DNA from 2 places in the Shewanella mesophila genome. Region 1 is predicted to be linked to the other one. Evidence: riboswitches for the same ligand, from Rfam matches in the RefSeq annotation. Region 1 holds a riboswitch; the other holds the start of a gene.

The links. A riboswitch is a leader RNA that binds a small molecule or an ion and turns the genes downstream of it on or off. The one in region 1 is predicted to bind thiamine pyrophosphate.
Region 2: another riboswitch for thiamine pyrophosphate. It lies ahead of thiC (phosphomethylpyrimidine synthase ThiC); the one in region 1 lies ahead of K0I73_RS08070 (TonB-dependent receptor).

What each region holds. Positions count from the first base shown of each region.
Region 1 is NZ_CP080421.1:1,851,114-1,857,700, forward strand. It holds gene cctA (tetraheme c-type cytochrome CctA) at 126-473, shown strand; gene K0I73_RS08045 (LuxR C-terminal-related transcriptional regulator) at 1,390-2,013, shown strand; gene hinT (purine nucleoside phosphoramidase) at 2,301-2,657, shown strand; gene K0I73_RS08055 (PaaI family thioesterase) at 2,671-3,168, shown strand; gene K0I73_RS08060 (PaaI family thioesterase) at 3,165-3,623, shown strand; gene K0I73_RS08065 (YcfL family putative periplasmic lipoprotein) at 3,710-4,099, shown strand; TPP riboswitch at 4,202-4,325, shown strand; gene K0I73_RS08070 (TonB-dependent receptor) at 4,398-6,539, shown strand.
Region 2 is NZ_CP080421.1:1,992,823-1,999,409, forward strand. It holds gene K0I73_RS08675 (DTW domain-containing protein) at 219-755, shown strand; gene trhA (PAQR family membrane homeostasis protein TrhA) at 859-1,536, opposite strand; gene K0I73_RS08685 (hypothetical protein) at 1,784-2,749, shown strand; TPP riboswitch at 2,915-3,013, shown strand; gene thiC (phosphomethylpyrimidine synthase ThiC) at 3,325-5,298, shown strand; gene K0I73_RS08695 (bifunctional hydroxymethylpyrimidine kinase/phosphomethylpyrimidine kinase) at 5,291-6,587, shown strand, end outside.

The DNA of each region.
Region 1 (6,587 bases):
CAATTAGAAAAGTTGCTAATTTGTGTTTCCTTCGCTATTTTAAGCTTAGTTGTGCAATTTAGACACTGGCGAGATGAGCGGTAAGAATAAACCTTCACTGTGCCAAACATAAAGAGGATATCATTGTGAGCAAGAAAATTTTAAGTGCATTATTTGGTGCAGGTCTAGCAGCACTAGCCCTATCTCCAGTCGCTATGGCTGAGCCACAAGAGCTTGCAGAAATGCATGCTGAGATGGAAGGTTGTGAAGCTTGTCATGCTAATGGTGAACCCTCAGCAGATGGCGCTCATGAGTTTGAGCAGTGTCAAAGCTGTCACGGCACATTGGCTGAAATGGATGCTGTGCATAAGCCACATGACGGTAATCTAATGTGTGCAGATTGCCATGCGCCTCATGATTCAAATGTTGGTGATAAGCCAACTTGTGATAGTTGTCATGACGATGGTCGTACTGCAGAGTCAACACTGAAGTAATCGGTATTGGCGGTTAAGTCAATTTGCTGTAAGTACAAAACACCAGCTAAACGCTGGTGTTTTTTATGATTAAAAATTGATATCTCTAATTATTATATTTGTAATACCAAATCAGTATATAGATGTGATCGCTCAACGAGAATTTAACGCTGATGAGGCGAGGCCCTTAATTGCTCCTCGGCTCTAACATCCTCGGTAACTGCTCCATGCATTACCCTACCTCTTAAATCTCTTTAGTCGTGCTTCGCCTTATTTCCTATATTCATATAGTTGTGCATTAAGGGCATTCACAAGATCTGACCTCCAGAGATGGAGGAAATGTCTTAAGTATGTCGGGAACATGCAAGCCCCTGTTGATTGCAACGAGTGAGGAACATAGTCGAACTAGGTTTAAGCTCGTTAACATTGCATCAGATGTGCTAAAACTTGCCTTTCAGGCGTGTTTTTGACTGCCTACTCCTGCGTTGAATAGACTCACAAGCGAACAAGCATTCTATCATCTATTCGCCTTGAATTAGTTGCCCAAAAACACGCTGAGTAGATCACATTCTTATACTAATTGGTATTACAGCTGGCCGTCGACTGGCGCTGTTTCTCGCAATGTTCTCATGGTTTACGGTTCAGCCGAGTGCCTACGTGATTGCTGAACTTCGTAGCCATTTATTAAAATGGTTCTGGACATGGTGTAATTGTCACTCAGTGGGAAGTAATTGGAATAGCACCGTTACAGGATACGTTGGTCAATAGATAATGCTATAGACGTTTGTCTGTATGTTAGGTCATGTTTTGATAAATAATACTGTTAAAAATGGTCATTTTAGCGCTATTGGGTAGTTATTATTTATTTCTATAGTTGTTATGATAAGCACTAATTAGATGGATATAAGCTAATTGGTAGCAACATGGAGTGAGCAGGATGTTCAAAGTTATAAATTGGGTAGTGGTTTCTCGTTCGCAGTTATTAACTGATTTATTGGAGACCCGTTGGCCTCAGGAGTTTTTGGTTAAATTAGCCAAAGTGGCTCCTGAAAGTGTAGAAGCAACGATGAATGAAGGAAGCTACTCATTGGTCGTCATCGACCTCTCCACAGTCGATGTTCAGCGTGCTTATCAGCTACAAAAACTGATAGAAAAACGGCATTCGGCTCGAGTCGTATTCCTACATTATCCTGAGCAAATTGATGCAAAATTCCTCATTTCCCCGATCACAGCGGCGGTTTTTTATCGCAATGTCACTCTTGAGCAGATCGGAAAATCATTAATAAATGTCCTTCGCGGTCAAACGGTTATTCCTCAATCGCTATTGTCTGATTCTGGTCAAGCACTGTTAGATGGAGCCGACAATTTAACCATTCGTGAGCGAGAGGTGCTACAGGCTTTGCTGACTGGATGTACCAATATTGATATCGCTAATCAGTTGTTTGTTAGTGAAAGTACCATCAAAACCCATTTATATCGTGTGTTTAGAAAAATTGGGGTATCAAGCAGAGGCCAAGCCATTGCCTGGGCACAAACGCACTTACACGAGGTGCAGCAGTGAACCCATTTAGCCGATCTATCTTGCGGCTGATATAAGGATGAAAGAGTCTGGTCTAACATTCATCGCTAAATACTGTTAAAAGGCATTTGGCGGTGGTTTTCTGTCATGCTGTTCACCTTATTGTATTGAATCGTCCTGTTCTCTTAGTGTCTACACATCTTCCCCAATTTTGAGCCTGCCTATTAATCCTTTAATCCTTTGATTGATCACAAATGATCAATTTGTGAGTATACTAGCTGCATAAGATATTTCATGAACAGCATAAGTTATTCCGAGAGGATTCTAAGATGGCAGAAGAAACAATTTTTAGTAAGATCATCAGACGTGAAATTCCAGCCGATATTTTATATCAAGATGAGTTAGTCACTGCATTTCGAGATATTGAGCCTAAAGCGCCTACTCATATTTTAATTATTCCTAACCATTTGATCCCAACAGTTAATGACGTTAAATCCTCTGATGAGAAGGCGCTTGGACGGATGATCACAGTCGCTGCCAAACTCGCTGATGAGGCGGGTATTGCAGAAGATGGCTACCGGCTAGTGATTAATTGTAATAAGCATGGCGGACAGGAAGTTTTTCATATTCATATGCATCTTTTGGGTGGCCAGTATATTGGCCCTCTAGTTTCTCCTCGTAAATGAGTAATGGTTGAAGATGAAAATCAATCCTGAATTTTTTCCCCTAACAGATTTAGCTCGACGCTTTGTGGATCAGTTAGCTCAATGCCGCCGTTTAAAGCTCGGCGTGCTTGAAGCGAGTGAGCATCATGTGTTGATAGAGTTGCCCTATAGCACTGAATTAATTGGCTATCCTGATACTGGTGTCATACATGGCGGAGTGATCACCACCTTAATGGATACAGCCTGTGGCAGTGCTGTAGTCTGTAGTATTTTTGATAAGTATAAGTCGCTAGAGTTGTCGCCTACGTTGGATTTGCGGGTTGATTATATGAAACCAGCAGAGCCACATAAAAGCGTATTTGGATTTGCTGAGTGCTACAAATTGTCTTCTAGTGTCGCCTTTACCCGCGCTATTGCCTATCAAGAATCGATTGATGATCCTATAGCCCATGCCGTAGGTTCATTTATGCGCATTAGTCCAGATCTGGTCGGAGAACCCTTTAGACGTGCTTTAATGGGAGAGAATGAATGAGCCAGATGCGACACACAGGCGAAATGAATGTTAAAGAAATAGTTAAGAAGGCGACCGAGCTCAATGATTTTAGTCATCTGCTTGAACACGTTCCCTATGCCAAGTTTATTGGCATGGAGGTGGTGCGTTTTGGTGATGAACTCGTATTCCAACTTCCGGCTAAAGATGAAAATATCGGAAATCCCACTCTGCCAGCCATTCATGGTGGTGTTATTGCTGGTTTTATGGAAATGTCAGCAATTGTCCAGCTGATGGTATTTATGCAAACGACTAAAGTGCCTAAAATTGTCGACTTTTCTATCGATTATTTGAGGGCGGGATACCACAGAGACAGTTTTGCTGAGTGTAAGATCACCCGTCAAGGGAGACGCGTAGCGAACGTTAATATCAATTGTTGGCAGACGAACCGTAAGGCGTTAATAGCAACGGCTAGGGCTCACTTCTTGATTGATTAGGTGATTGACTCGCTGAGCGCAGATAATCTCAACTTAGATTTTTTACACTGGCCAGTGTATTTGGATGAATTGGAGACTTCATGAATATGAAAAAGATATTTTTGCTCGCCGTGATCATTTATGGTGTCGCGGGGTGTGCCCCCCATACCGCAGGACTCATGGCCAGTTCGACGGGTGAGCAGCGAGTCGATAATAGTGCTTTTAATAGCGAAGTTTCTGTTCAGCAAGTGATGACTCGACTTAATGGCGATCTGTTAACCGCTGCGGGCACCATTAGTAGTAAAGTCGCCACAGATCTGCGTTTGCAGTACAAATTTACTTGGTATGATCTAAATGGCTTAACAATCGAAGATGAAGGCGTTAGCTGGAAATCATTAAAGCTGCATGGTAAACAACAGATGCAAGTTAGTGCGGTTGCGCCAAACATCACTGCCGTGCGTTGCGAACTGTATGTGCGTAAAGCCTTCTCTAATTAGGTCATTTCTAGATTAAGGTGCCAGCTCTGCTGGCATTTTTTTGCGATATAAGTCATTTTCTTCATTAAATGTGTCAACAATTTGTACGACTTATGTATAATCGGCCTTGCCAAGGGGTGTTAGCGGCGACTTATTTTTAAGTATCCGACTCACTGAGATGTCTATAGACAAACCCTTAGAACCTGATCCGGCTAATACCGGCGTAGGAATGGGCCACATTAGTTGATTACTACAATTTGATTGTGCTTTCTTTCTCGCTTTTTTAAGTGCCGGATCTCAAAAACTTATTTGAGGTCCTATGTTTACAATAAAATCAATATCTCCAGTCGCAATTGCCGTCTGTGCAGTCTTAAATCCGACCAGCTTACTTGCTAATGACAACCCCGTAACGAATGATGAAATGGAAGTCATTGTTGTGACATCTGATTTTCGTCAATCCACCTTAGAAAAAATGCCTTCGAGTATTACCGTCATCGATCAACAACAGATTGAAGATGAAGGTGCGCAACATTTCGAAGATGTGCTCAACTCTATCGCCAATTTTAACTGGTCTGGTGGAAGTTCAAGGGCGAAGTATTTCCAAATTCGTGGTGTGGGCGAACAGGAGGAGTATCAGGGCGCGCCAAACTCTTCTGTTGGTTATATCATCGACGATATCGATATGTCTGGTATTGGCATGATATCGAGTATGTATGATCTGCAGCAGGTTGAGGTGCTGCGTGGACCACAAGGGACCAGATACGGTGCTAATGCACTAGCAGGTTTGATCTATCTAAAGAGTAACGATCCTACGGCGATATTTGAGCACGGCGCTGAGGTGTCTTTAGGCGATGATCAATTGCGTACCCTAAGTGGATTCAGCTCTGGACCACTGACAGACTCTGGAAAATTGTTATACCGCGTCTCGTTGCAGCAACATGAGCAAAATGGTTATCGCGATAATCTTTATCTTGGACGTGATGATACCAATGGCCGCGATGAGTTTACTGGTCGTGTAAAATTACGTTGGTATGCAACCGATGATCTCGCTATCGATTTTAACTTAATGCATGCCGATTTCGATAACGGTTACGATGCATGGACGTTAGATAATAACGGCTTTAATACTCTTACCGATGCACCGGGTGTCGATAAGCAACGTACCACTGGTAGTTCTCTCAAATTTACCTATTCTGGCGCAGAGCAGTTTGAACTAGTGTCATTGACCTCTATGGCACAAACCGATACCCATCATGGTTATGACGGTGACTGGGCCAATCCTGAATATTGGCAAGCCAAAACTTGTTACGGTGCACCATGCGAATATGATTACACTTGGGACAAGATCGGAGATAGGCAAACGGTATCACAAGAGTTTCGTTTGAGCTCTACCGACGCAGGGCGGATTTTTAACGGTAGTACCGATTGGTTAGTGGGGCTTTATGGAATGCGGCTTGATGAAGATAATCATACTGCTGAGTTTTATAACGGTTGGGTAGATGAATTGCTTGCCGATTATAGCGCAACGAATATGGCAATATTTGGCCAATTAGACAGTGATTTAGGCAATGATTATGCCTTGTCGTTTGGTTTACGTGTCGAACGCAGACAAAGCGAATATCAAGATAGTGCAGGCGATAATTTTGAACCTTCAGAAACCATGTGGGGGGGACATATCGCCTTAAGTAAAGCGCTAAGTGAAGATCACGAGAGTTACTTCCGTGTCGCCAGAGGTTATAAGGCTGGGGGCTTTAATATGTCACTGCCGACTGAACTGAGTGACAGAAAGGAGTTCCAGACGGAAACCCTTTATAACTATGAGCTAGGCCTTAAGTCTTCATGGTTAGCGGGTGATGTGGCGACTAATTTCTCTCTGTTCTACATGGATAGACGCGATCAGCAGGTGTCAGCTTCTCAGCAAAACCCGTTAGAGCCTCAAAAATTTATTCTCTATATTGAAAATGCGGGTAGCTCTCATAACTACGGGGCTGAACTCGATGCTAATTGGTATGCCACAGATAATTTGAAATTGTATGCAACATTCGGTTGGTTAGAAACCGCCTATGGTGATTATCAATATCAGGATAAATATGGTGGTTTGGTCGATTTAAGTGGCAGAGAACTGGCCCATTCACCTAATTTTACTTATAGTGCTGGGGCCACTTATCGCAGTGATAATGGCTGGTTCGCCAACTTAACCACCAGTGGAAAAAGTGATTTCTATTACTCCGATAGCAACGAGTCAAAATCTGATCCTTATACGATTTTTAACGCCAGAATAGGGTATGAGACCGATATCTGGTCAGCCTATCTGTGGGGACGCAATCTGTTTGATGAAAACTATGGTGTACGAGGTTTCTACTTTGGTAATGAGCCCGACATTGATTGGGCGGATAAGCAATACATTCGCTATGGCGATCCGCGTCAGCTAGGCTTAACTGTTAACGTTAAGTTTATGTAGCTATCCATGTTGTTAGGGCGCTCGATTACTCCAGCGTCCTAATCACCC
Region 2 (6,587 bases), 140 kb from region 1:
AAAGAAACCATTATTTATGGATCGAGGCTCTTTAATTATCGCGCTACAGATCACAATAAAATGATCTTAAATCGCCGCTAATTCATATAGACTCACCAGCTTATTTCTAACGTACTTGCTAATTTGACTAAGCGAGGCTTGTGGTCCTAAGTATGTAGGGGCTAAATTGTTAATCGAAAACCTACAAGCATCAAATGAAGATGAATAAAGGCTGTTAAATGAAGATAGTGTTACTCACCCATGAGCGAGAGCTCTCGCGGCCAACCAATACTGGCCGTTTGGCGTTAACGCATTTTCCCGAGTATTGCCAACAAGTGATCTGGTCTCGGGTTAATCCTGAGCGTGCATTGCAGCAAGCTTGTGAAACGGGTCAAGCGTTACTGATGTTTCCTGCAAAGGATGAGTCGAATAATGACGCTGAAGTCTTAGGGGCGGGAGTGACGGCAGTCAAGGCAACATGGACAACCTATAGTGAGATTGATCAGATAGACGCTATGGAAAACAAACAGATCATTATTTTAGATGCAACATGGCAAGAAGCACGAAAAATGATGCGTCAAAGCCCCTATTTACAACAGGCAGATCGACTTGCCTTAAGCGTTGTTGGCGATTCATCCTATCAGCTACGTCGCAATCAATTAGAGGGGGGCTTATGCACTATAGAGTGTGTTCAATTACTCTTCAGGCAAGCTAGCATGTTAAAACAGGCAGAGCAGCTTGAGCTGGCATTTACTCAATTTAATCAGCGTAGGTGATAGCGAGTCAGCTATCACACTGAGTGTTCAATAAGAATACGAGTAATGACAGGAGTATAAGCTAGGTTGCTGATAACTGAGCTTAAGTTATTTTATCTTGACCTTATATTACCGTTAAATAGACGCAGAGGAAGTGACTGAGTGCGCCAGCAAGCACAAATAGGTGCCAAATAGCGTGATTATAGGGAATACGTTTTACCACATAGAAAATCACACCAACGCTGTAAAAGAGACCTCCAAGCAGTAATAGCTGAAATCCAAGGGGAGTCATTGCTGCGATAAGGTCCTCTAATACCAACATACATAACCAACCCATGGTTAAATATAATATGACGCTAAAGGCCTTGAAGCGGTGGATGAAAATGGTTTTAAATAATACCCCGCCCAAGGCTATCCCCCAGATCGCCGCTAACATTATTAAGGCTGTATCACCGCCAAATTCGATAAGCATTAATGGGGTGTAGGTGCCAGCAATGAGAAAATAGATGGCACAGTGATCGGCTATTTTAAGCTTATGTTTTAGTTGTGGGTCTTTAACGCTATGGTATAGCGTCGAACAGAGGAATAAGAGAATGATGCTAAAACAGTAAATGATTACACCTGTAAGCTGAATGTTGCTCAAATGCCCCCAGCCTTTAGCAACGGAAGAAATTAACGCTAATACCCCAGCAACAATGCCAAGTCCATGGCTAACACTATTAGCCAATTCTTCTTTTTCACTATATTGTTTATTTAAATCAATGGTTTTGCTTTCGACTGTCGATAACTCTTGCGCGGTCATAGAATATCATTGTATCTGTTTAGGTATCTGAACCGCAGTGTAACAGTTCAGATTGATAATCGCCATATTTAGATAACGAATGTACGCTCAGCCTTGCTAAGCTTATTCCGAGTTCAGGTGTGCGAATATTCGCCCATATCTGCCGTACAGATGAGAGGCAGATGTAAGTGGTTCATTAGAAGGGAACTAACATCTGCTGAGCCACTCTAATGGTCACTTATTAAAATGAGGTCAAGGGAAGGATACTTTGCCGATAAGAATAGTGTCAGGCTTTAACTTTAACGGGCTAAAACGGCGTTCTAACTTAGTAGAGCCTTCATTCGATAGAACATTTAGCCTGTATTCCGATAACCCAATTCTGGCTAATCATAACTATGATAGACGACTAGTCGATCATAATATGGGTCACTGTTTCAGTGGCCATTTATCATTTTTTGCGGTCGTGCTGACTCATGTACTATTGTTATGGTGCTTGCAATTAGCTTGGCGCCCCAGTCTGAATACTGCACACCTTGAGGCAACGGTAGAAACGAGTCATCCAAAGACTAAAAAGGTCAATGCTTATATCATTTATCAGCCTGCAACGCCTTTAAGGGACGATTCGATTGAGCCTAGCATCGCCGAAGCGCCAGTTCAGGTTACCGAGAAATCTAAGTCACAGCGGTTAATTCAGGCCGATACACAGATTGAGGCATTGGCGACAAATAAAACGGTTAAACAAGCCCCCATTACATCAGAAAGCGCGATTTCAGCAGATAATAAGCTAAGCTTGCGGGTTAAAAAAAACAGTAACCAAAGTCAAACAGCGAATAATAGCGTCATTCAAACCAATAGACCTGCTGTCAATGTCAGTCAGTTCACTCAAGGATATGTTGAAAGGCAGCGATTAGCAGCCCTGGATTCTTTAGTGGTTAACGAGGCCAATCTCTATACCCAAAACCGTTCACTAAGTGAAATGGATGGTGATATGGAGATCTTGCAACTTAGTACTCCTGATGAATTTACTACTGCGGTAACCTTAGATAGTCACATCGATCCTAATCGAATTGTTAAGCAAGGTGATACCTGCTATCGGATTGTTAAAGTGGGTACAGTGTTAAATCCCCATGCCGAGAATTTAGGCTATCCGTTTAAGTGTGGCGGACAGACCATTGAGCAAGCGTTAAAGGCCGCGATCGATAAGCGTCTTGCCATGATGGGGGTTAAAAACTGATATTTTATCTGTGACTATTATTCACTGCACTCGTGATATTATGAATAAACCCCGGGGCGTAAGAGTTTAATTTATTGTATTTAAAGATTTTTTTGATGTGATTTAGTTTGGTTTTTCTGCTTACTTTAAGGCTTGTTTATTTCTCTAACTTGAGACTATACTGACCACCTCTTGTCGGAGTGCCATTTGGCTGAGACCGTTTATTCGGGATCCGTTGAACCTGATCAGGTTAGTCCCTGCGAAGGAAACAAGCATGATATTAACGCAATATTATTATAAAAATGACAGATTGGACTAAGTAATAGGCTTGCACTAAATCGTCCTCTAAGACTAAAGCATCAACAAGTTTTATCTGCTCGTTTGATAAAAGATGTGAGTAATTTTAAGCTGATTTCGAGTGATAGTTTGGATTACTGGCTTTAGGTTTAGTCGTTTTATCTAGATTTTACCGCGTTACTATTTGAGCCGTTTAACAGGCAATGATTATTGCTAAGTGTTAATAGACTCGCTCTATGCCATCAACTCTCAATTCTCCTGACAAGCAACTTCATATTCATAAAATAGTGAGATTGCTTATGTCAAATCGTCGTGAAAACCGAGCTCAGGCTCAAGCGTTTATTGATAATCTAAAACCCTTACAACATCCTAATTCTGAAAAGGTTTACCTAACTGGAAGTCGTAAAGATATTCGCGTCGCAATGCGGCAAATTTTTCAAAACGATACCCTTATCGGTAGTGCCGAGCAAGATCAAATTGTTGAAACTAATCCACCCCTAAAGGTTTATGATTGCGCTGGTCCTTACTCAGATCCTAAGGCTCAGATTAACGTCAGGAAAGGATTACCTAAATTACGCCAATCTTGGATTGCTGAGCGCGCAGATACTCGGCAACTCGATGGGGTTAGCTCTCGATTCACTCAGCAACGCCTGCAAGAGGAAGGCCTAGATCATCTACGCTTCGAATCATTACTACCTCCCCGTAAAGCGATCGCTGGTCGATGCGTTACTCAGATGCACTATGCTCGCCAAGGGATCATTACTCCTGAGATGGAATATATCGCCATTCGCGAAAATATGGCGCGCAGTGAGGTGAGTGATGAAGTGCTTAATCGCAAGGCTAAGGGGGAAAGTTTTGGCGCAACGATTGGTGAGCCAATAACGGCTGATTTTGTTCGTCAGGAAGTGGCTCGTGGGCGCGCGATTATTCCGCTAAATATTAATCATCCCGAAGCAGAGCCAATGATCATTGGCCGAAACTTTTTAGTGAAGGTGAATGCCAATATTGGTAACTCCGCGGTGACCTCATCGATTGAAGAGGAGGTCGAAAAGTTGGTGTGGTCAACGCGTTGGGGCGCAGATACCGTTATGGATCTCTCTACAGGGCGTTATATTCACGAAACCCGTGAGTGGATAATACGTAACTCTCCAGTGCCCATTGGAACCGTGCCCATCTATCAAGCCTTAGAGAAGGTCGGTGGCGTCGCCGAAGATCTCACATGGGAAGTCTTTAGAGATACCTTGATTGAGCAAGCCGAGCAAGGAGTCGATTATTTTACTATCCACGCAGGGGTGTTATTACGCTATGTGCCGATGACAGCCAGTCGCCTGACTGGGATCGTATCGCGCGGCGGTTCTATCATGGCTAAGTGGTGCCTTTCTCATCATAAAGAGAACTTTATCTATCAACATTTTGAGGAGATCTGTCAGTTATGCGCTGCCTATGATGTGTCTCTTTCCTTGGGGGATGGCATGCGTCCTGGCTCTATCGCAGATGCAAATGATGAGGCGCAATTTGCCGAGTTGGAAACGCTAGGTGAGCTGGTCAAAGTGGCCTGGCGATATGAGGTTCAAACCATTATTGAAGGTCCTGGACATATTCCAATGAACTTGATCAAAGAGAATATGGATAAGCAGTTAACGCTTTGTGATGAGGCCCCATTTTATACATTAGGTCCCCAAACGACTGATATTGCGCCCGGTTATGATCATTTTACCTCGGGTATTGGCGCTGCCATGATCGCTTGGTATGGCTGCGCCATGTTGTGTTATGTCACGCCGAAAGAGCATTTGGGACTGCCAAATAAAGAAGATGTGAAGCAGGGGTTGATTGCCTATAAAATCGCGGCTCATGCTGCAGATGTTGCCAAAGGGCACCCAAGTGCTCAAATGCGTGACAATGCCTTGTCTAAGGCTAGATTCGAATTTCGTTGGCAAGATCAATATAACCTCGGACTCGATCCCGATACTGCGCGTGCTTATCACGATGAGTCTTTGCCACAAGAATCAGCCAAGGTGGCTCATTTTTGTTCCATGTGTGGACCAAAATTTTGTTCGATGAAGATCACTCAAGAAGTCAGAGATTATGCAGCGGCTCAAGCGATAACCGTTCAAGCTGCTAGTGACCTTGCAACTTCCCCAGTAGCTGAGGGGATGGAGAAGATGTCCCAAGCATTTAAACGTCAAGGTGCTAATATTTATCAAGCTGTGTCAAAGCCTAGCGCTGCTGAAACGACGGTGGAAATCGCCAAAGCGGAGCATTGCGATGGATAGTCAACTATACGAGGCTGCCAACGCAAAGCCGCGTAGCAAACCTGTGGTATGGACCATTGCAGGCTCCGATAGTGGAGGCGGCGCGGGGATCCAAGCCGATCTTACGACGATGAATGATTTGCAATGCCATGCCTGTACCGTGATAACCGCCGTAACGGCGCAAAATTCGGTTAGCGTTGACCATATTTATCCGTTAGATGACAGCATATTACTCGCCCAACTTAACTGCTTGTTAAATGATCTGCCACCGGATGCGATCAAGGTAGGTTTGCTTGTCAATCAAGCACAACTGGATTGTTTGGTTCGTTGGTTTCGCTCTGAGCTTGCAACCTATCAACAAAACGTGGCTAAAAAAATCCCGATCATCCTAGATCCCGTGATGGTCGCCACTTGCGGTGATACTTTAGCTTCTATGCTGGACTATTCCGCGCTTAGGGGCGTGCTCACCTTGATCACTCCAAACGCTAAGGAGCTAGAACAGCTTAGTGGTGAAGGGTTAAAAAGCACTGATAAGTTTTCCGATGCGGCCGAACAGTTAGCGATCGATTTAAATACGAATGTGTTGGCTAAAGGCGGTGATAGAGGGGGATTTTGGCACGATAAGTATGCAAAAGATCTGTTTATTTGCCGCAGTGCATCACACACATCGCTGACTCATCAGCAGCGACCGTTCGTGTTATCGAGCCCGCGATCCGATAACCCTAACAATCACGGTAGTGGCTGTACTCTATCATCGGCCATTGCCGCGTTCATGGCCCATGACTATGTACTTCACGATGCCATCTTACTGGCAAAAGCTTATGTCAGTGCAGGCATTGCTCATGCTCAGCCAATCGGCAGAGGTGCTGGTTCTTTAGCTAGAATGGGTTGGCCTACTGATTTAGCGTTATTCCCCACAATTTTATCTAATGATGATAGACCCATATTGCCAGATGATCTTAATTTTACGCGACTAACTTATGGGTTAGATATCTATCCGGTTGTCGACAGTGTGGAGCTACTTGAGACATTACTTATAAACGGGGCTGTGACAGTGCAGTTGCGAATAAAAATCGCTGAAAACTTTAATGAGCAGATGCTGGAACAACAGATTGTCCGAGCAATTGCACTGGGGCGGCGTTATAAAGCGCAGGTTTTTATCAATGATCATTGGCAATTGGCATTAAAACATAAGGCCTTTGGGGTTCATCTTGGCCAGGAAGATCTGTTTGATGCAGACTTGGTGCAGATAGCGAGTAAGGGCTTAGCCCTTGGACTATCGAGTCATGGTTATTTTGAGCTAAAGCTAG